Regions from separate parts of the Nocardiopsis lambiniae genome, predicted to be linked through region 3. Evidence: predicted binding sites of a transcription regulator. Region 3 holds the regulator's gene; each other region holds the start of a gene.

The links. The regulator HrcA, encoded in region 3, represses chaperone genes, less so after heat shock. The targets are predictions, from matches to a motif close to TTGGCACTCTCNNNNNGAGAGTGCCAA.
Region 1: the regulator HrcA is predicted to act here: its motif matches at 5,604-5,630, upstream of groES (co-chaperone GroES).
Region 2: the regulator HrcA is predicted to act here: its motif matches at 1,443-1,469, upstream of RM479_RS11420 (FmdB family zinc ribbon protein).

What each region holds. Positions count from the first base shown of each region.
Region 1 covers NZ_JAVREP010000006.1:195,628-202,959, reverse strand. The annotation lists gene RM479_RS11690 (GuaB3 family IMP dehydrogenase-related protein) at 1-496, opposite strand, end outside; gene guaB (IMP dehydrogenase) at 642-2,135, opposite strand; gene RM479_RS11680 (sigma-70 family RNA polymerase sigma factor) at 2,549-3,190, opposite strand; gene groL (chaperonin GroEL) at 3,446-5,050, opposite strand; gene groES (co-chaperone GroES) at 5,168-5,479, opposite strand; gene RM479_RS11665 (class I SAM-dependent methyltransferase) at 5,712-6,938, shown strand.
Region 2 covers NZ_JAVREP010000006.1:140,083-147,414, reverse strand. The annotation lists gene galU (UTP--glucose-1-phosphate uridylyltransferase GalU) at 1-537, opposite strand, end outside; gene RM479_RS11425 (5-formyltetrahydrofolate cyclo-ligase) at 689-1,309, shown strand; gene RM479_RS11420 (FmdB family zinc ribbon protein) at 1,487-1,834, shown strand; gene cpaB (Flp pilus assembly protein CpaB) at 2,167-2,820, shown strand; gene RM479_RS11410 (MscL family protein) at 2,948-3,355, shown strand; gene RM479_RS11405 (D-alanyl-D-alanine carboxypeptidase family protein) at 3,395-4,498, opposite strand; tRNA gene RM479_RS11400 (tRNA-Arg) at 4,922-4,994, shown strand; gene RM479_RS11395 (TetR/AcrR family transcriptional regulator) at 5,102-5,689, shown strand; gene RM479_RS11390 (SDR family oxidoreductase) at 5,770-6,849, shown strand; gene RM479_RS11385 (calcium-binding protein) at 7,044-7,280, shown strand.
Region 3 covers NZ_JAVREP010000001.1:725,873-733,204, reverse strand. The annotation lists gene hemW (radical SAM family heme chaperone HemW) at 1-403, shown strand, start outside; gene RM479_RS03280 (DUF4870 domain-containing protein) at 465-1,241, opposite strand; gene RM479_RS03275 (DUF4870 domain-containing protein) at 1,284-1,613, opposite strand; gene RM479_RS03270 (hypothetical protein) at 1,701-2,375, shown strand; gene RM479_RS03265 (DUF3097 domain-containing protein) at 2,473-3,309, opposite strand; gene hrcA (heat-inducible transcriptional repressor HrcA) at 3,432-4,445, shown strand; gene dnaJ (molecular chaperone DnaJ) at 4,450-5,592, shown strand; gene RM479_RS03250 (16S rRNA (uracil(1498)-N(3))-methyltransferase) at 5,589-6,326, shown strand; gene RM479_RS03245 (hypothetical protein) at 6,407-7,165, opposite strand; gene RM479_RS03240 (SigE family RNA polymerase sigma factor) at 7,162-7,332, opposite strand, start outside.

The DNA.
Region 1 (7,332 bases), on a different contig from region 3:
GCTCGGCCGAGACCGTGGTGCCGCGGATCACGAAGATGTCCACGCCCGCGTCGACGACCGCCTTGTGGTACTGGGCGGTGCGCTGCGGGGACAGCCGCGCGGCGGTGACCAGGCCGGCGTCGCGGATCTGCTCGATCCGGCGGCCGATCAGCTCCTCCTGGATGGGGGCGGAGTAGATCTCCTGGAGCCGTTTGGTGGCGGCGACGTCACCGAGTTCGCGGATCTCCGCCAGCAGGGGGGCGGGGTCCTCGTAGCGGGTCCACAGACCCTCCAGGTCGAGCACGCCCAGACCGCCCTGGCGGCCGACGGCCACGACCGTCTCCGGCGAGGCCACGCTGTCCATGGGGCTGACCATGAGCGGCGTCTCGAACCGGTAGGCGTCGATCTGCCAGGCGATCGACACCTCCTCCGGGTCGCGCGTGCGCCGAGCCGGCACGATGCCGATCTCGTCGAGCTCGTAGGCCCGGCGCCCGTTCTTGCCCAGCCCGATCTCCACCTGAGCCAACGATTCGATCCCCTCTGACGTGCTGCCCCGGCCGTATGACCGGTGCCTGTACTGCCGTCGCGAGTCTATCCGGCCACGGCCGGGGACGGGTCGGGCCGCCCGGGAGGTGCTCCGGGCGGCCCGTGACGGCGTGGTGTCAGCGCGCGTTGTAGTTGGGCGCCTCGACGGTCATCTTGATGTCGTGCGGGTGGCTCTCGCGCAGGCCGGCGCTGGTGATGCGCATGAGCCGACCGCGCTCGCGCAGCTCGTCCAGGGTGCGGCTGCCCGCGTACCACATGGACTGGTGCAGACCACCGACGAGCTGGTGGGAGACCGCCTGGAGCGGGCCGCGGAAGGGCACCTGGCCCTCGATGCCCTCGGGGATGAGCTTGTCCTCGGAGGAGACCTCGGCCTGGGCGTAGCGGTCCTTGGAGAAGGAACGGCCGCGCATGGCGCCCAGGGAGCCCATGCCCCGGTAGGCCTTGAACTGCTTGCCGTTGATGAAGATCAGCTCACCGGGGCTCTCCTCGACACCGGCCAACAGGCTGCCGAGCATGACGCTGCTGGCGCCGGCCGCGATGGCCTTGGCGATCTCCCCGGAGTACTGGAGACCACCGTCGGCGATGAGCGGGACGTCGGCCGGGCCGCACGCCTTGGCCGCCTCCAGGATGGCGGTGAGCTGCGGGGCGCCCACCCCGGCGACGACGCGGGTGGTGCAGATGGAGCCGGGGCCCACGCCGACCTTGACGGCGTCGGCGCCGGCGTCGACGAGCATCTGGGCGCCGGCGTGGGTGGCGATGTTGCCGGCGACGACGTCGGCCCGGGAGTTGGCCTTGAGCTTGGCGACCATCTCGGCCATGCCGGCGGAGTGGCCGTGGGCGGTGTCCACGACGACGAAGTCCACACCGGCCTCGACCAGCAGCTTGGCGCGCTCGGTGGCCTCGGGGCCCACGCCGACCGCGGCGCCGACGACGAGGCGGCCGTCGGCGTCCTTGGTGGCGTTGGGGTACTGCTCGCTCTTGATGAAGTCCTTGACGGTGATGAGGCCGCGCAGCCGGTTCTCGGCGTCGACCAGCGGGAGCTTCTCCACCTTGTTGTGGCGCAGCAGCTCGAAGGCCCGCTCACGGGTGACGCCGACGGGCGCGGTGACGAGGTTCTCGGTGGTCATGACGTCGCGGACCAGGCGGGTGCGGTCGCTCTCGAAGCGCATGTCCCGGTTGGTGACGATGCCCACCAGGCGGCCGGTCTCGTCGGTGACGGGGACGCCGGAGATCCGGTAGTGCGAACAGAGGCGTTCGACCTCGGCGAGGGTGTCCTCGGGCTTGCAGGTGACCGGGTCGGTGACCATGCCCGCCTCGGAGCGCTTGACCAGGTCGACCTGGGCGGCCTGGTCCTCGGCGGAGAGGTTGCGGTGCAGGACGCCGGCGCCGCCCTGGCGGGCCATCGCGACGGCCATGCGGGCCTCGGTGACGGTGTCCATGGCGGCGGACAGCAGTGGGATGTTGAGGCGGATGTTGCGGGACAGGCGCGTGGCGGTGCTCGCCTCGCCGGGCTGCATGTCGGAGTAGGCCGGTACGAGCAGTACGTCGTCGTAGGTCAACCCCGGCGGCAGCAGTTTGTCCCCGTAGTCGCCGATGTTCTCCTGACCCATGACACAACCTCCGCTGCTCGCTCCGGCCCGCCGGCCCTCCGGCACGCCCGCGGTGCTCGCCCCCGCGTGTCGTCTCATCCTAGGTCGTCGGCCCGGGCGGCTCGGGGGGAACGGGGTGTTCTCCCCGCCACCGGGACGGGAAAGTGAGCAGTCTCACGGTTTGGGACGGACCGTGCGGACGGGAAGGCCCCTGGCCAGGTCAACGCCCCGGCACGTGGGACTTCTTCCCTCCGCGGGGCGGCGCACCCCGTGCGAGCGGCGCCGATGGCACCCGCACGTCGGTGGCGTCCGTACGTCAGTGGCGTCCGCGCGGACGGTACCGGATCGGTCCCACGGCCCGGCAGGCCACGAGGGCGTGGGGGCGGGGACGGTCCGGACAGGGCCGACGCCCCTCACCGGGGCGGCCGGCGTGTTCAGGGGAGGAGTCGGTTCGCCACGGCCACCTGCCGAAGCCGAGCGATAGCCCGGTGCTGGGCGACCCGTACCGCACCCGCCGACATTCCAAGTACATGTCCCGTCTCATCCGCTGTCAGTCCTGCGATCACCCTCATGATCAGCAGTGCGCGCTGTTGTTCCGGGAGCTCATCGAGCAGCTCCCTGGCGCGTTGGGCCTCGATGACCCGCACCGCCGCCTCCTCCGGGCCGGGTGCCTCGTCGGGGTGGTCCGGAACGGTGTCGGTCGAGACCAGTTCGACCCTGCCGGCGCCGCGCAGGGTGTCGGCCACCTTGTGCGCGGCGATCCCGAAGACGAAGGAGGCGAAGGGCCGGCCCCGATCCTGGTAGCGGGGGACCGCCGAGAGCAGGGCGATGCAGACCTCTTGGGCCACGTCGTCGGAGTAGTGGGCCAGCCCGGAGACCCGGGCCAGCCGGGCCCGGCAGTAACGGACCACCATGGGGCGGACCTCTCGGAGGAGCGAGTCCATGGCCCCGTCCTCCCCTCGGACCGCACGCGATCCCAGGCTGTTCAGGCCGGTATCGCGCGAGGTGGGGTCGGGCTCCCCTGGTGTCCCTGGCCGCTGCGCGGTAACGCCCCCCCGGGCGTTTGCATCCGTCACGCTAGTGATCATGCCCCCGCCGGCCGACTTGACCGCCCCAATCCCCAACTACGGAATGGTCACGTTTTGGAAAATTCACCCCAAAACGGTACCGGACTCACGGTCGAACGTGAGACCCGCGTGATAGAGAGCACCCTCCGAGGCTCCTGAGGACGACCTTCCGCCACCTCGGGTCACGGTCCGCACAGGCCGGTGGGCCGGTCCCGGATACCCCGGGCCGGCCCACCGTCGACGTCCGCGAACGGATCGGGTCCGTCAGTGGCCGTGGCCGTGGCCGTCGTCGGCCTCGTCCTCGGGCTTGTCGGCGACCAGCACCTCGGTGGTCAGCAGCATGCCCGCGATGGACGCGGCGTTCTGAACGGCCGAGCGGGAGACCTTGACCGGGTCGATGATGCCCTCGGCGGCCAGGTCGCCGTAGGTGCCCTTGGCGGCGTTGTAGCCCTGCCCGACCTCCAACTCGGAGATGCGGTGGACCACCACGTAGCCCTCGGCGCCGGCGTTCTCGGCGATCCAGCGGGCCGGCTGCACCAGGGCGCGGCGGACGATGCCCACACCGGTGGCCTCGTCGCCGGTCAGGCCCAGGTCGTCCAGGGCCGTGGAGGCGTGCACCAGGGAGGCGCCGCCGCCGGCGACGATGCCCTCCTCGATGGCCGCGCGGGTCGCCGAGATGGCGTCCTCCAGGCGGTGCTTCTTCTCCTTGAGCTCGACCTCGGTGGCCGCGCCGACGCGCAGCACCGAGACACCGCCGGCCAGCTTGGCCAGGCGCTCCTGGAGCTTCTCGCGGTCCCAGTCGGAGTCGCTGGCCTCGATCTCCTTGCGGATCTGCGCGATCCGGTCGGCGACCTCGGACTGCTCACCGGCACCGTCCACGATGGTGGTGGTGTCCTTGGTGATGGTGATGCGGCGGGCGTTGCCCAGCACCTCCAGGTCGGCGTTCTCCAGGGTGAGGCCGACCTCTTCGGCGATGACCTGACCGCCGGTGAGGATCGCGATGTCCTGGAGCATGGCCTTGCGGCGCTCGCCGAAGCCGGGCGCCTTGACCGCGGCGACGTTCAGGGTGCCGCGGATCTTGTTGAGCACCAGGGCGCCCAGGGCGTCGCCCTCGATGTCCTCGGCGATGATGAGCAGCGGCTTCTTGTTCTGGACGATCTTCTCCAGCAGCGGCAGGAGCTCGTTGAGGCTGGAGACCTTGCCCTGGCTGATGAGGATCTGCGCGTCCTCCAGCACCGCCTCCTGGCGGTCGCCGTCGGTGACGAAGTAGGGCGAGATGTAGCCCTTGTCGAACTGGAGGCCCTCGGTGAACTCCAGGTCGAGACCGAAGGTCGGGGACTCCTCGACGGTGATGACACCGTCCTTGCCGACCTTGTCGAACGCCTCGGCGATCAGGTCGCCGATCTGCTCGTCCTGGGCGGAGTTGGTCGCGACGTACGCGATGTCCGCGCGCTCCTCGACGGGGCGGGCGCGCTCCAGGAGGATCTCGGACACCCGTACGGCGGCGGCGTCGATGCCCTTCTTCAGGGACATCGGGGAGGCGCCGGCGGCCACGCTGCGCAGACCCTCGCGCACGAGCGCCTGGGCCAGCACGGTGGCGGTGGTGGTGCCGTCACCCGCGGCGTCGTTGGTCTTGGTGGCGACCTCCTTGACCAGCTGGGCACCCAGGTTCTCGTGGGGGTCCTCCAGCTCGATCTCACGCGCGACGGTCACACCGTCGTTGGTGATGGTGGGGGCGCCGAACTTCTTGTCGATGACGACGTTGCGGCCGCGCGGGCCGAGCGTCACCTTGACGGCGTCGGCGAGGCGGTCGACGCCCCGCTCGAGGGCGCGACGGGCGTCGTCCTCGAACTCCAGGATCTTCGGCATGTGGTTCTTCCTCTTAGGCCTGGTCGAAAGCGAACATCCCGCCCGCCCGGCGAGATGCCGACCGGTGCGGGATGCGCGGAAATGCTCCGGACCCGTACTGACGGGCCGTGTCGAGGATTACTTCTCGACGACCGCGAGGAGATCGCGGGCGGAGAGGACCAGGTACTCCTGGCCGTCGTACTTGACCTCGGTGCCGCCGTACTTGCTGTAGAGGACGACGTCGCCGACCTTCACGTCCAGCGGGATGCGCTTGTCACCCTCGTCGTCCCAACGGCCCGGGCCCACCGCGAGGACCTCGCCCTCCTGGGGCTTCTCCTTGGCGGTGTCCGGAATGACCAGACCGGAAGCGGTGGTCTGCTCGGCCTCCAGGGCCTTGACCACGACGCGGTCCTCAAGCGGCTTCAGCACGGTCTTGGTGGCGGTCGACACTGTGTGACCTCCCCCTTCAAAGTTTCGGTGTCCACTTCGGCCCGTGCGAAGGCACGGACCGGTTAAGGAAAAGGGGCGACCGCGGCGGCCTGTCGTCGCGGGTGCCAGACCGGCCTCGTCGCGATTAGCACTCTACCCCCGAGAGTGCCAGAATGGAAATGTGACCGTGACCCCTGGTCGGTGGCGTCGGTGGACCGGCATCGCCGGTGGACCCATCCTGTGAGGGAGACCCATGCGCGTGCCCGCGTTCGAGGCCCTGCTGACCGACGCGGGCCGTGAGCTGCTGGCGTCGGTGGACGACGCCGAGGCGACCCGGGACGCGCTGGCGGCGGCCTCCCGGTTGCGCGAGGACCCACGGGTGGCCGGCCTCGACCCCGACCTACCCGTTTCCGAGCTGGTGAACGCGATCCTGACGCAGATTTCGCTCCGCGTTCGCGGGCGCGTCAAGTTCGGTGCCCTGGCCGATCGGATGTTCTTCACCCCGAACGGCCTGGAGCAGTCCACCCGGGGTTCGGTGGCGGCCCACCGCGCCGAGCGGATCTCCACGGTGGGTCCGGGCCCGGCCGGGGACCTGTGCTGCGGTATCGGTGCCGACCTGCTGGCCCTGGCCGGCCGGGGCGTCCCGGTGGAGGGCGTCGACCTGGACCCGCTGACCGTGGCGGTGGCACGGGCCAACATCGCGGCGCTGGGGCTGGGCGACGTGGCCCGGGTGCGCGAGGGGGACGTCACGGAGGTCGCCCCCGGCGCGTACCCCCTGCTGGTGTGCGACCCGGCACGGCGCGGCGGACGCGGCCGGGTGTTCGATCCGGCGGCCTACTCGCCGCCGTGGGACGTGGCCGTCGGGCTGGCGGAGGGTTCGGCCGCGGCCTGCCTGAAGGCGGCGCCGGGGATCCCGCACGAGGTACTGCCCGCCGGGGCGGACACGGAGTGGATCTCGGTGGACGGCGAACTGAAGGAGGCGGCGCTGTGGTTCGGCGACCTGGCCGGGGGGCCGCGGCGCCGGGCGACGGTGCTGTCCGAGCGCGACGGCGCGCGGACCCGCCTGGACGAGGAACCCGGCCTGGGACCGGCCCCGGTGGGGGCGGCCCGACGCTACCTGTACGACCCGGACCCCGCGGTGGTCCGCTCGCACCTGGTCGCCGAGGCGGTCGCCCGAGTGAACGGGGTGCTGCTGGACGAACGGATCGCCTACTTCACGGCCGATGAGGCGGTGCGCTCGCCGCTGTGGCGGGTACTGGAGGTGACCGAGGTGCTGCCGTTCTCCTTGAAGCGCCTGCGATCGGCGTTGCGGGAGCGCAAGGTGGGGACCGTGACGGTGATGAAACGGGGGTCGGCGGTGGACACCGAGAAGCTGCGCCGCGACCTCAGGGCCTCCGGCCCGGAGTCGGCGACCGTGGTCCTCACCCGCGTCGGGGAGCGCCCCTTCGCCCTCCTGTGCCGCGAACTCCCCGCCGCCTGACCCTCCCTCCGGGGCGGCCGTCCCGGAAACGACCGCGCACAGGCGGTTTGTACCTTCGTGACCAGGGACGACACCGTGGACCACCCGACGCCGGGACGGTCACCCAGCGTGGAACGCGAGGTATCGGATCGTTATCTCGTGGAGCGAGATCTTTCGCCGCCCCCTGGGGCGAAGGCGCTCCGTGTCGTTAGACTGGCCGGGCGATTCCCTCCCTTCTCATGGGTTCATCCGGAAGGCCGTGCGTGAGTGATCCGCAACGCGGTTCGGTCGACGTTCCATCCTCGCCTCTCTCGCATACGCACAGTCACACTCTGATCACATTGGGGCACGAACGGCTGCGGGAGTGCCGCCCATCCGGGGACCATCGAGAACCCGACCTGCCCGGAACACCCAC
Region 2 (7,332 bases), on a different contig from region 3:
GGAGACCTGTTCGGGCTCGACCTCCATGAGCGCCACGACGCTGCCGCCGTGTCGGTGCCGGACCTCGATCATGCGACGCAGCAGGTCGGCGGATTCGATGAGGTCGTCGCCGAGCAGGACGGCGAACGGGTTGTCGCCCACGTGGGCCTCCGCGCACAGGACCGCGTGCCCCAGGCCGCGCGGTTCGCCCTGACGGACGTAGTGCACCTGGGCCAGACCGCTGGGCTCGCGGACCGAGCGCAGCCGCTCGGTGTCGCCCTTGGCCTCCAGCGCCTCCTCCAGCTCGTAGGCGCGGTCGAAGTGGTCCTCGATGGAGCGTTTGTTGCGCCCGGTGATCATGAGAACGTCGCGCAGATCGGCGGCGACGGCCTCCTCCACGACGTACTGGATCGCGGGCTTGTCCACGATCGGGAGCATCTCTTTGGGAGTGGCCTTGGTCGCCGGGAGGAAGCGGGTGCCGAGGCCGGCCGCCGGGATGACCGCCTTGGTGACGGGGGCGGGGGCGTTGTCGGTCCGTGTCTGGTCGCTGGCGTTCATGTCGGCACTCTAGGCCAGTCGCCGGTCACCCGGTGCGCCACGACCCGACCGGCGCCCCGAGAAGTCCCGACGGTTTCCGGACGAAGCCTCCCGAATGCCACCCGGTGTTCACCGGAAGGGATCGGTGGAGGTCCGCTGCCAGACTGGGGGCATGGACGAGACGGCACGGTCGGAGAAGCGAAGGATGCGGCGGCGGCTCCTGGACGCGCGCCGGGCGATGGACTCCGGGGAGCGCGAGCGCGCCGGCTCGGTGGTGCGCGACGCTCTCACGGACCTGCCCTGGCTGGCCATGAGCGGGACCGTGGCCTGCTACCACTCGGTGGGCACCGAACCGGGCACCCACCGGTTGATCACGGCGCTGTGGAAACGGGGCACGTACGTGCTGCTGCCGATCTTCCTGCCCGACGGGAACCTGGACTGGGCGGCCTACGACGGCCCGGAGAGCCTGGCCCCGGCGGGGCACGGACTGCTGGAGCCGACCGGGCACCGGTACGGGGTCGGGGCGCCGGCCACCGTGGACGCCATGGTGTGCCCGGCGCTGGCGGTGGACCGGTCCGGCGGCCGACTGGGGCGGGGCGCCGGATGCTACGACCGGGCGCTGGCGTTGCGGGGGCCCCACTGTCCGGCGATCGCCGTGGTGTACGACGACGAGTTCGTGGACGAGGTCCCCGGAGAGGCGCACGACCTGAGGGTGGACGCCGTGATCACGCCGGGCGGCGGACTGCGCGTCTTCGACTCCGGGGTGTGGCCGGACCGGAATCGAGGGGATTAACCGGACGGTCGGGGGCGTTGTCACCGACGATCGTGTTCCGGTCGCCACCGACGCCCCCGACGTGTGCGTTCCCTGTGACGAGTGCGTTCCCCATGAGGTGCTGTCACGGCCCCGGCCGCCGAGCGCGTACTATTTAGCAGTCAACGGGCGAGAGTGCCAGCAAGGAGGACCCGAACAGTGCCTACGTATCAGTACGCGTGCACCGAGTGCGGCGCCCAGATGGAGGTCGTGCAGAGCTTCAGCGACGACGCCCTGACCGTCTGCCCCGAGTGCGAGGGGCGCCTGCGCAAGGTCTACTCCGCGGTCGGCATCGTCTTCAAGGGCTCCGGTTTCTACCGCACCGACAGCGGCAAGACCTCCAACAGCTCCTCCCTGACCGGCTCCGGCGCGGGCGCCGCCTCGACGGGCTCCTCCGGTGAGGGCAAGTCCTCCACCACCGAGACCAAGAGCACCGAGTCGACCTCCGCCCCCAAGAGCGAGAGCAAGGCGACCACCGCCACGACGACCGCGGCGACCGCCGGCTGACGGCCTCCGCCATCGATCGGACTCCGCGCCGCCGAGTACTCGGCGGCGCGCGGCGCGTCCGGACCCGGACGACGGAACCGGCCCCCGCCGCGACGGCGCACCCGGCGCGACCGCTGGACCGGCGCACCGGGACCACCGACGTCCGACCACGCCCCCGGTAGCGGCCCCGGACGACGGAACGGGTCCCCGCCGCACCGGCCCGCCCGACATCCCGGCACGGTGCCTGCGGCACGGGCCTGCCCGGGACGGTGTCCGCCCAGACGACCGACCTCCTCGGAAAAGGGCCTGTGGACAACCGGCCCACCCCTCCTCCGGCGACCTAGCGTTGAGGCATGACCAACGCCCCCCGTCTCCCCTACCGTCACCGCCGGGCGCTCACCCGGTTCGTCGACCGTCACCGGCGGACCCTCGCCGCCCTGTTGACCGCCGCCGCGCTGATCGGCGGCGTACTCGCGGTACGCCCGCCGCCCCCGACCACCGTCGAGGTGCTGGTCGCCGCCCGCGACCTGGACGCCTCCGGCCCGCTCTCCGAGGGCGATCTCACCCGCGCGGCCCTGCCCGAGTCCACCGCGCCCCGAGGCGCCCTGCCCCCGTCCACCGAGGTCGTCGGCCGTTCCCTCAACGCCCCGGTACGCCGCGGGGAGGTCATCACCGACGCCCGGCTGGCCGATCCACCGACACGGCCCTACGGCGACGACCTGGTCGCCGTCCCGGTCCGGGTCGCCGATCCCGGCGCGGTGGCCCTGCTCTCCCCCGGAGACCGGGTGGACGTGCTGGCGGCCCGGGGCCACGACGAGTTCGCCCCGGCCCGGGCGGGACCGGCGACGGAGGTGGTCGGCGCCCGACCGGTGCTGGCGGTCCCGGCCGAGACCCGTCACGGAGGCGAGGCGGGTGCGCTCATCCTCATCGCGGCGACCCCCGAGGAGGCCCGGGAACTGGCCGGACACGCCACGGGGTCCCGGCTGTCCATCACCATCCGCGGTTGACCACTGACCTTTTGTCGTGAAAGCTGGCCGGGCGCTCTCCCCCATGCCCCCGCGCCCGCTCCGAGCGGGCACGACACCCCGGTGAGGGCGCTCCGCACAGCACGCACGAGACACGTAGGGCTTTGCCATGGAAGGCTTCAAGAAGTTCCTGCTCCAGGGGAACCTGGTGCAACTCGCGGTGGCGGTCGTGATCGGTACGGTCTTCGCCAACCTCGTCACCGCGTTCACGGAAGGATTCATCACCCCGCTCATCGGGATCTTCGGCGGGGTCCCGACCTTCGGCGATCTCTACTTCGAGGTCAACGGCAGCCGGTTCCTGTACGGCGCGTTCATCGACGCGCTGATCTCGTTCCTGATCACCGCGTCGATCGTGTACTTCTTCGTGGTGCTGCCGCTGGCCAAGCTGATGCAGAAGTTCATCAAGGCCGAGGAGGCCACCACTCGCGAATGCCCGTACTGCTTCAGCGACATCAGCAAGAAGGCCGTCCGGTGCTCCGGTTGCACCGGTGAGGTCGTCCCGGAGACCGTCTCCTGACCACTCCGGGGGCGGTCCGTCGGGCCGCCCCCGGGACGCTCAGCGCGTGTACTCCCAGTGCCAGGGCTCGAACGGACTGGACTTGGCCCAGGCCGGGTGGATCCACCCGTGATCGGCGCCGTTGGTCTCCATCCAGTTCCACCGTTCGGAGCGGAAGTTCTGGATACCGCAGCCGAGGTCGATGGCCTGGCCCAGACCGTGGTTACTGGTGCCGGGGACGGCCGCGAAGCCGGGCGGCTGCTCGGCGTAGACGCGGTGCTGGTTGGGCAGGTCCCGATAGGCGCTGGTGATGCAGATGTTCTCGCCGAAGCGGTCCACGTACTTCATGTTGAGTTCGAGGAAGTCGACGGCGGCGTCGGCGCGCAGGAACTTGTCGTCGTAAAGCGCGCACAGGGCCTCCGACGGCAGCAGACCGTTGGGGTGCCCCTGGGCGAGTGAGGCCTTGCTCGGATCGCAGTTGGCGGCGGCCATGTACGCGTCGGGATCGATGCCGAGCGCCTCCAGCTCGTCGGTGAGCGCCTGGCTGCTCTCCTCCGATTGCTCGCGCAGCCGGTCCACCTCGGCGGCCAGGGAGGCCTGTTCCAGCTGGGTGGTGGTCTGGAGTTCCTGGGCCTGCCCGGCCAGCTCGATCTGCTCGTCGCGCAGATCGGTGGCGTCCTGGATGAGCGTCTGGTTGTTCTCCGACAGCTTGGCCGCGTAGGACTGGGTCTGGAGGTCCTCGTCCAGGTCACCGGCGACCAGGGCGCCCAGGGCGCCGGCGCTCGGCTGCTGGTAGAGGGTGCTGGCGAGCCGGGCCAGCGGCTCGCGCATCTCGCCGAGTTCCAGCTCGGTCTGCTGGAGTTCGTGGATGGTCTCCACGAGTTCCTCCTGGGCCTCCTCCAACTCCTCCTGGCGCTCGACGTACTCGTCGTTGGCCTCTTCCAGCTCCTGGGCGGACTGCTCCGCCCGTTCGCGAAGGTCCTCCAGGCTGGCCTCGGCGGGCGCGACGGCCAGCGGCGGCGGCGGAACGACGAGCAGCGTGGTCACGAGCAGCAACGTCACGGTCCGCGCGAACCGGGCACGGTGACGGCCGGCGAGCGCGACCAGCGTCCCGCCCTCCGGTACGCGGGTTCCCCGCAGTACCGAATCAGAGGTGAACGGCACGAATGCTCCTCCGGCTGCTACTAATCCTCGAACGCCTACCCGTGGCCGCAAGGCAACGTACTACATGTCCACTTGCGGTCACGTGAGAACGGCCGACCGAGCGGCGCGATATCCAGGGGAAGAGGCTCCCCGGTTCCACGCGCCCTTTCCGGTCTCCGATGTCATGGCTGGTCATCACGGTGTCGCGGGTCGAAGACCCCGACCGCACCGTGTGGCTTCGGGACACTGAAGGGCGAAACCCCCCAGTCCTCATGAAGAACATCACAACGCCACCAGGACAACCAATCGTAGGTCAGAGTACTCCGCCATGCACGCAGGGTCCCCCACTCGCAGGGCCCGGACGCCCATCGACACCCGGAGAACGCCTATCCTGGGTTAGGCTTGGCCCGGTGGCGGGGCAACGCATACCTCCACCAGACCCATGGCTCCATAGCTCAGGGGATAGAGCACCGCTCTCCTAAAGCGGGTGTCGCAGGTTCGAATCCTGCTGGGGCCGCCGTGCGCGAACGGGCGCCGTTCCTCCGGGGACGGCGCCCGTTCGCGTTCCCCGGGCACCCGACCCGCCCCATTGCCAAAATATGACGACCGGTCTACTCTGAACGCGTGGGCATCAAGGGCGAGGAGACACGCGGGCGACTGGTGGCGGCCACCCGGGCACTGATCGAGGCCCAGGGGTACTTCGGCACCGGCCTGAACCGGGTGCTGGCGGAGAGCGGGGCGCCGAGGGGCTCCCTCTACTTCCACTTCCCCGACGGCAAGGACCAACTGGTCGCCGACGCGCTGGCCGAGGGCGGCCGGGAGGTGGACGATCTGCTCGCCGCGGCGGAGGCCGAGGGCCTCGACGCGGTCGGGATCGTCCGACGCCTGCTCGACGTCCTCGCCACGCGCCTGGAGGCCTCGGCCTACGACAAGGGATGCCCCGTGGCGACGGTGGCCCTGGAGGTCTCCGGCTCACCGGAGCGCGGGGGCAACGAACGGCTGCGTGAGATCTGCGCGGCCGTCTACGCGGGCTGGGAGCGCGCGCTGGCGGATCGACTGGTCGTCGAAGGGCGCTCGCGCCCGGAGGCGGACACGGCGGCGGAGGCGGCGCTCGCCCAGGTCGAGGGCGCCCTGCTGTTGGCACGGACCCGGCACGACCGGGCGCCGCTCGACCGGGCGGCACGTGCCGTCGAAACGCTGCTCGCGGCCTGATCGCGACCCGGACACAGGTGGGGCCCGCCCTGCTCCACGAACAAAGAATATGTAGATCGGTCTATTGATAAGGAGTGGCGATGATCGAGCACGAGGCACCGGAGAGCCTGGTCGTGGGTGCGACGGGGTTCGTCGGCCGCTGGGTGGTCCGGGAACTGCTCATCAGGGGCGGACCGGTGGCGGCGACGGTACGCGGCGGCCGTGACGAGTGGCTGCGGCGGTGGCTGCGCGACCACGGCGCGGACGACACCGGGCTGACCACGGTGTCCGCCGACATCGGCCGACCCGGTCTGGGACTCTCCGTCGCGGACGGGGAGTCGCTCGCACGGGTGCGGGACGTGTTCAACGCGGCGGCGCTGTACCGGTTCGGGATGCCCGTGGACGAGGCCCGCGCGGTGAACGTGACGGGGGCGGTGAACGTGCTCGATCGGGCGGCCTCCCTTCCCCGGCTGCGCAGGTTGGTGCACGTGTCCGGGTACCGGGTGGGGCGGGAGCCGTTTCCCGGGTTCCCCTTGCCGACGGCGGCCTCGCGAGACCTGTACCGGCGTCTCGGCGCCTACGAGGCCTCGAAGGTGGAAGGGGACACGGCCGTGCGGCTGCTCGCGGGAGACCGGGGGGTGCCGGTGACGATGGTGTGCCCGGCGACCGTGATCGGACATTCGGCGACGGGTGAGGCGGGACAGTACATCGGACCGTCCATGCTGGTGGAACGGTTGTGGCGCGGACGGCTGGCGGTGCTCCCGGGGAGCCCGCGCACCTTCCTGCCGGTGGTGACCGTGGACCACCTGGCGGCGTTCATCGCGGCCGTCCCCGAGTACGACGAGGGGCCCCTCCGGTCGCACACGGTCCTCGACGGGGCGACGCCTCCGCTGCCGGAGATGATGTCCCTGATCGCCGACCACCTGGGGGTGCGGCGCCCGCGCGTGACGGTCCCCGTCAGCCTCGTTCGCCGACTGCCGCGAGCGCTCACGGGCGTGGACCCGGAAGGGCTGTCGTTCCTCTCGGAGGACCGCTACGACACCGCCTCCGCCGACCGGTTGGCGCGGGCCGCGGGTCTGGCGCACCCGCCGGTGGAGGAGGCCCTGCGCCGTTGGGCGTCCCGGCTCGTCGCAGAGGACTTCGGCCACGGGGCCGCCGCGCCCGGCTCGCCCCCGCGCTGACGACCGCACCGGCGGGATCGGCCCCGGCGGGGGACCGCGGCCGATCCGCGGCGGGTCCGGACCCGCCGATCCACCGCGCACCGTTCACCCGTCGGCACCGACTTCCCGCGGGTACGCCGTGTCGCCATGACAACGGAGCGTCGCCGTTCGATGATGGCTGCGGTAGCACCAGCACCATTCGGGGGGCCACGGGAATGAACCTTGCGGACGGACCGCGCCGCGACGACCACGCCGACGAGCCGTCGGACGACTCCCGAGCGCGCTCCCGGCAGCGGGGCGGTTCCCCGTCCGCCATCGCCGCCGCACTCCACCGCCCGCCGCACCCCGGCCCCCAGCACTGGGGCGGCCCGCGCCCCCGCAAGGTCGAGCCCGACCCGTTCTTTTCGAGCAGCCTGGTGCCACCGCCGGGAGAGCGGTTCCGACGCCGCTGATCCCGTCCCCCGGACGCGGTCCCGGTCCGGACGCGCCGGGACCCGAAGGCCC
Region 3 (7,332 bases):
CTGGGCGCGCACCGTCGAGGGGCGCAGCCGGCACAACATGCTCTACTGGACCGGAGCCCACTGGTGGGGTGTCGGTCCCGGCGCCCACGGTCACATCGGCGGAACCCGCTGGTGGAACGTCAAGCACCCGGCCGCCTACGCCGCCCGGCTCGCGGAGGGCGCCAGCCCCGCCCACGCCCGCGAGGTGCTCACCGAGGACGAGCGCCGCTTCGAGCGCATCCTCCTCGAACTGCGGGTCGAACAGGGCTGTCCGCTCGACCTGCTCGAACCCGAGGGGCGGACGGCCGCCGCCCGCGCCGTCGCCGAGGGGCTCCTGGACGCCGACGCGCACCGGGCCGGTCGCGCCGTGCTCACCCGCCGGGGACGGCTGCTGGCCGACGCCGTCGTCCGCGATCTCACCTGAGCGTTCCGCGCACGACGAGGGGGCCCGATCGCCGATCGGGCCCCCTCTCCACTTCAGGGACCTACTTGATCCAGGACACGTTGAACGGGTAGCGGTACCACTCGCCCTTGTTCGCCGCCACGGTGCCGAGGATCCCGAACACGAGTCCGCCCACCCACAGGGCGAACCACAGGAGCCAGGCGATGAAGACGATGAAGGGCAGGAAGATGCCGAGGAAGAACGAGAAGAAGCTGGCGGCCACGATCCCGATCAGCAGGATGATCTGGAAGTTGAGCGCCTGCGCGGACTGGTCCCGCACGTAGGGGGACTCGTCCTTCTTGATCAGGAAGATGATCAGGGGGGCGACGACGCCCAGGTAACCGCAGGTCAGGAGGAAGCCGAGCATGCCGCCCAGGTGGGCGAACATGCCCATCTGCTTCTCATCCGGGTTGGGCTGGCCGGTCGTCGCCGACGAGGGTCCGCCGTGACCGCCGTGCGGCGTCGCGCCGTAACCCGGCTGGTGGCCGGGGGCCTGGTAGCCGCCGGTCTGCTCCTGGTAGCCGCCCTGCGGCGGATAACCGGGCTGGCCACCGGACGGGCCCTGGTAGCCGGGCTGGCCGCCGGAGGGACCCTGGTAGCCGGGCTGGCCGCCGGAGGGCGACGGGTAGCCGCCGCTCGGGTATCCCTGTCCCCCCTGCTGGGGGTTCTGGCCGTAGGGGTCCTGTCCGCCCTGCTGGGGGTTCTGGCCGTAGGGGTCCTGCCCACCATGCTGAGGATTCTGACCGTACGGGTCCTGGCCGCCCTGGTAGGGGTTCTGGCCGTACGGGTCCTCGGGTGGGGGAGTGTTGGGATGGGACATATCGGATTCCTTAAGGACGAGTGCGCTCGTGTGTACGGGCGATCACTTGAGCAGACGGATGCTGACCGGGTAGCGGTACCACGTTCCCTTGTTGGCCCCGTTCGCTCCTAGGACGCCGAACACGATCGAAACGATCCATATCAGTGCGATGAGAAGCGAGCCGATCCAGGACAGGTTCGGGAAGAAGATACCCAGACCGATGAAGACCACCCAGGCGAAGACGTACGGGATCAGCAGGGTGATCTGGAAGTTCGCCGCCTCGGCGGCGTGATGGCGCACGTACGGGGAGCCGTTCCGCTTGGCGAAGTAGATCGCCAGCGGCGGGATCCAGCCCAGGCAGGCGATGACGAATCCGGACAGGTGGGCGAGCATCGCCACCAGGGTGTCGTTGTCGGACCCGCCCTGGGCGGTCACACCGGGTGCTCCGGGAACGCCGGGCTGCGGCTGCCCGTACTGCGGATGCGGCTGAGGCTGTCCGTAGGCGGGCTGCGCCTGCGGGGGGTGGGGCTGCCCGTACTGCGGTTGTCCGCCGTACTGGGGCTGGGGTTGGGGCGGCTGCGGTTGCCCGTAGGGCTGTCCGCCGTACGCCTGCTGCTCGGAGCCGCCGGGCGGAGCGAACCCGGGCTGAGGCTGGGCCTGTCCGTACTCCGGCTGTCCGTACGCGGGCCGGCCGCCGGTGGGGTGCTGCTGCGGTCGTCCGTACCCCGGCTGTCCGTACTCCTGCCGCCCGGGGTCGGGCTGCTGTCCATAGGCCTGCTGCTGCGCCTGATCGCGCCCCGGGTGTTCGTACGCGGGCTGACCGCCGGAGGGCTGTCCGTAGGCCTGCGGCCGTCCCTGCTCGTAGCCCTGCTGCTGCGGCAGCCCATGACCGGGGTGGGGCCCCGAGGGCTGTCCGCTCTGCTGTTCGTGGCCCTGCTGGGCGCCCGAGGGCGCGCCGTACGCCGGCTGTCCGCCGGACGGCTGCGCCGGACCGTACTCCGGGGCGTAGGGGGAGGGGGCCTGGGGCTGTTCACCCTGCTGTTCGTACTGTTCGTAGCCCTGCTGCTCACCGGAGGGCCGCCGCCCTTGGTCCGGGTCCTCCGGGGACGGGGGGTTCGTCGGGGTCTCGCTCATGCTCTTCCTCGGCTCCGCTGATGGGGGGCGCTATCTCGTGTCCACCGGGCTGTACCGACGACCGGAGGTGGATCGGACCTCGCATCCGACATCCGGTTCGAATCCTAGGCGCAGCGGCTCAGGGCCCGCCCGGGTGCGGGCCGGTGACGAAGTCGATCAGCTCCTCCACCCGACCGAGCAGGGCCGGTTCCAGATCAGCATAGGTACGGACCGAGCCCAGGATCCGGCGCCACGCCTCGCCCGTCTCCATCCGCCAACCCAAGGCCGCCAGCACCCCCTCCTTCCAGGGGACCCCCTTGGGCACGTCCGGCCAGGTGGAGAAGCCCAACACCGAGGGCCGCACCGCCTGCCACACGTCGACGTAGGGGTGTCCGGCCACCAGGACGTGTTCCCCCCGTACCCGTTCCGCGATCCGCGACTCCTTCGACCCGGGGACCAGATGGTCGACCAGGATCCCGAGCCGGCGTCCCGGGCCGGGCGTGAACTCCGCCACGATCGCGGGCAGGTCGTCGACCCCCTCCAGGAACTCGACGGCCACGCCCTCCACGCGCAGGTCGTGTCCCCACACCTTCTCGACGAGTTCGGCGTCGTGGGCGCCCTCGACGTAGATACGGCTCTCCCGCGCCGTGCGCGCCCGCAGGTCCGTCACGGCGACCGAACCGGAGGCGCTGCGCAACGGTCCCCTCGGGGCGGCGGCCGGCCGCACCAGGGTCACCGGTCCACCGTCCACCAGGAACGCGGCCGGGGCCAGGTCGAAGACCCGACGCCGTCCGTGCCGATCCTCCAGGGTCACGGTCGCCTTGTCCCAGTCGACCACGGCACCGCAGAACGCCTCACCGACGTCCTCCACCACCAGGTCCCTGCTCAGCGGGACCTCGCGCACCGTGTTCTTCGGACGTCGCCGCCCCTCGGCGAGCACATCGCGGCCGTACCGGCCGGTTCCCTTGGTAGCCACGGTCGTGCAGTCTACAGACGGTGCGCCGCGTCGGTGGGGAAGGGAGGACGTGCCTCTCCGTCGGGGTTTGCGCCCGGGCATAGAATTAGCACTGAGGACCATGGAGTGCCAGGAGGTGACGAGTGCTGGATGAGCGCAAGCTCGCGGTCCTGCGTGCCGTCGTCGAGGACTTCGTCAACACCAACGAACCCGTCGGGTCCAAGGCCCTGGCCGATCGTCATCGGCTCGGCGTCTCCCCGGCCACCATCCGCAACGACATGGTGGCACTGGAAGAGGACGGGTACATCACCCAGCCCCACACCAGCGCCGGACGCGTGCCCACGGACAAGGGATACCGGCTCTTCGTCGACCGGCTCTCCTCGGTCAAGCCGCTCTCGGGCGCCGAGCGCCGTGCGATCGAGTCGTTCCTCACCGGCGCCGTGGACCTCGACGAGATCGTCGCCCGCACGGTCAGGCTGCTCGCGCAGCTCACCCGGCAGGTGGCGATCGTCCAGTACCCTTCCCTCACCCGTTCGTCCGTCCAGCACGTCGAACTGGTCCCCCTCGGTGGGCAACGGCTCATGATGGTGGTCATCACCGACACCGGACGGGTCGAGCAGCGCGTCATCGACGGGCTGGGGGAGGTCGACGCCGACGCGGTCTCCGACCTGCGCGGCATGCTCAATCGCGCCATCGCCGGACTGCACCTCGCGGCGGTCCCCGGAGCGGTCGAGGACCTGCCGCGCCAGGTCCCCGAGGAGAACCGCGCCATGGCGATATCCGTCCTGTCGGTCTTGCTGGAGAGTCTGGTCGAACGCCGCGAGGAGAAGATCGTCCTCGCGGGCACCGCCAACCTCGCGGCGGTCGATTTCGCCGCCAGCCTGAGGGACGTCCTGGAGGCATTGGAAGAGAACATGGTCCTCATCCGTTTGTTGGGTGAGGCGAAGGACCCGTCCATGCTCACGGTGCGCATCGGCGCGGAGAACTTCCACGAGGGGCTGAGGTCCACCTCCATCGTGTCGGCCGACTACGGTGTGGGAAACCAGTCGCTCGCCAAGATCGGTGTCGTGGGACCCACCCGGATGGACTACCCCGGGACGATGGGAGCGGTACGCGCCGTGGCTCGGTATGTCGGACAGATTTTGGCAGGACAGTAACCCAGTGGCCAGAGACTATTACCAGGTCCTCGGTGTGCGTCGCGACGCTTCCAAGGACGAGATCAAGAAGGCGTACCGCAGGCTCGCACGCGAGCTGCACCCGGACATCAATCCGGATCCCGCCACCCAGGAGCGCTTCAAGGAGGTGACCCAGGCCTACGAGGTCCTCTCCGACGAGAACAAGCGTCGGATGTTCGACATGGGTCAGGATCCCTTCGCCCCGGGCGGGGGTGGCGCGGGCGGCTTCGGCGGCGCCGCGGGATTCCCCTTCGACGACATCATGAACGCCTTCTTCGGCGGCGGGCAGCCCGGTGGGCGCGGTCCGCGCGACCGGGTCCGGCGCGGACGCAGCATCAAGATCCGCGTCGAACTCGACCTCGCCGAGACGGCGTTCGGCGTGACCAAGGAGATCACCTTCCCCACCGCCATCCTGTGCGCCACCTGTCAGGGCGAGGGGACCGCCGCCGGCACCCATCGCACCACCTGTGACATGTGCCACGGCCAGGGTGAGGTCTCCCAGGTCACCCGCTCCTTCCTCGGTCAGGTCATGACCTCCCGCCCCTGCCCGCAGTGCGCCGGCCAGGGCTCGGTCATCCCCGAGCCCTGCCCCGACTGCGCGGGAGAGGGCCGGGTGCGGGAGAAGGTCACCCGCGCGGTCAAGATCCCCGCCGGCGTCGACGACGGCACCCGTATCCAGCTCGCCGGTGAGGGCGAGGTCGGCCCCAACGGCGGCCCGCGCGGCGACATCATCCTGGAGATCGTCCAGCGACCGCACCCCACCTTCGAGCGGCGCGGCGACGACCTCCAGTGCACGGTCACCGTTCCCATGACGGCGGCCGCGCTGGGTGCCTCCTTCGCCTTCGAGACCCTCGACGGCACCGAGAACATCGACCTGCGTCCGGGCACCAACTCGGGCCACGTCATCACCCTGTCCGACAAGGGCGTCACCCACCTCGACGGCGGCGGCCGGGGCGACCTGCGCATCCGCGTCGACGTGGAGACGCCGGGCAAGCTGGACGAGGAGCAGGAGGCCCTGCTGCGCAAGCTCGCCGAGCTGCGCGGTGAGGACCGTGCCCCCGGCCGGTTCAGCCCCGGCCACGGAGGCCTGTTCTCCAAGCTCCGCGACGCCTTCGGCGCGGGCAAGTGACGCCGCCGGTCTTCCTCGTCGACACCGCCGACCTGGCGGCCGACACGATCACCCTCGCCGGCCCGGAGGGGCACCACGCCGCGGTGGTGCGCCGTATCCGGGCCGGCGAGACGGTCGACCTCGCCGACGGCCTGGGGCTGCGCGCCCGCTGCACGGTCGTCGACACCGCCAAGGACCACATCGTCTGCCGGGTCCTGGAACGGGTCGACGACCCCGCACCGCGTCCGCGACTGACCGTGGTCCAGGCGCTCGCCAAGGGGGACCGGGGCGAAACGGCCGTGGAGATGATGACCGAGGCCGGTGTCGACGTCATCGTCCCCTGGACGGCCGAACGCAGCATCACCCGCTGGAAGGGCGACCGGACGGCCAAGTCCCTGGCCAAGTGGCGGGCCACCGCCCGGGAGGCCGGTAAACAGGCCCGTCGGGCCCGGCTGCCCGAGGTGACCGACCTCGCCGACCGGACGGCCGTCGCCGACCTGCTGGCCACCGCCGACCTGGGCCTCGTCCTGCACGAGGACGCCGATCGGCGGTTGTCGGAGATGACCGTCCCCGCCGGGGACGGAACCGGCGTCGTCCTGGTCGTGGGGCCCGAGGGCGGGTTCTCCGACGCCGAACTCGACGCCTTCGACCGGGCGGGGGCCGTGCGCGCCCTCCTGGGCCCGAGCGTGCTGCGCACCTCCACGGCGGGGGTGGCCGCACTGGCGGTCCTCCAGACGCGCACCGGACGCTGGTAGCCGCTCGCGCGAACGGGAATCAGAAGGAGGGGCGCCCCGGGAATCCCGGAGCGCCCCTCCTCTATGTCCTCGTCCTCGTGTCACTCCCCGACGGAGGACTGGGACGTGGACTGTTCGGTGCCGCTCCCGTCGCCGCCGGTGGAGCCGCCTCCCGAGGAATCACCGCCGCCCGAGCCGTCACCGGTGCCCCCGCCGGTGGAGCCGCCTCCCGAGGAATCACCGCCGCCCGAGCCGTCACCGGTGCCCCCGCCGGTGGAGCCGTCCGGCTCCTCACCGTCGGGAGCGGGCTCCTTGGAGGGCTCGCAGTCGTCCTGCTCGTCCTCCTCCTTCTTCTTTTTCTCGTCGTCGGACGAGGAGCCCTGAGTGGAGGTGGCACCCGTGGACGGGCAGGCGGTGGTCGCCTCGGGGCCGTCGTCCTCGCCTTCCTCCGCGGATCCGCTCGGTTCCTCGGACGGGGAGGGCGACGGCTTCTGTTCGGGGGGTGCGGCCTCCTGCTCGGGCTCGACGGAGGGCACGGGGGCCGCCACGCCGCCGTCGGCGTCCTCCTCGGGCGGGGTGCCCTGCCGGTCGGCGCCCGCGGGCACCATGTCCAGCACCTGGTCGCGGACCTGGGGCGTGGACATGACCACGGACGCCGCGATGAGCACGGTCCCGGCCACGGCCAGCACGGGACGCAGCCAGGGGAGACCGAACCAGACGCCGGTGCGGTTGCGGGCGGTCCGTTCCCGGATGAGGTTCAACGCCTCGGGAGAGGTCGTGACCGCGTCGGCCTCGGCCTTGAGCACGTGCCGGAGTCTGTTGTCGAACTCGTCGTTCGTGGGATCTGTGGGACTCGTCATGTCGTCTGCTCCAGAACAGATCGGAGCGCGGAGATGCCGCGGGAGGTGTGGCTCTTGACCGCACCACGGCTGATGCCCATGGCGTCCGCGATCTGTGCCTCGGACAGGTCGCCGTAGTACCGGAGCACGATCGCCTCTCGCTGACGGGTGGGTAGTTTGCGCAGGGC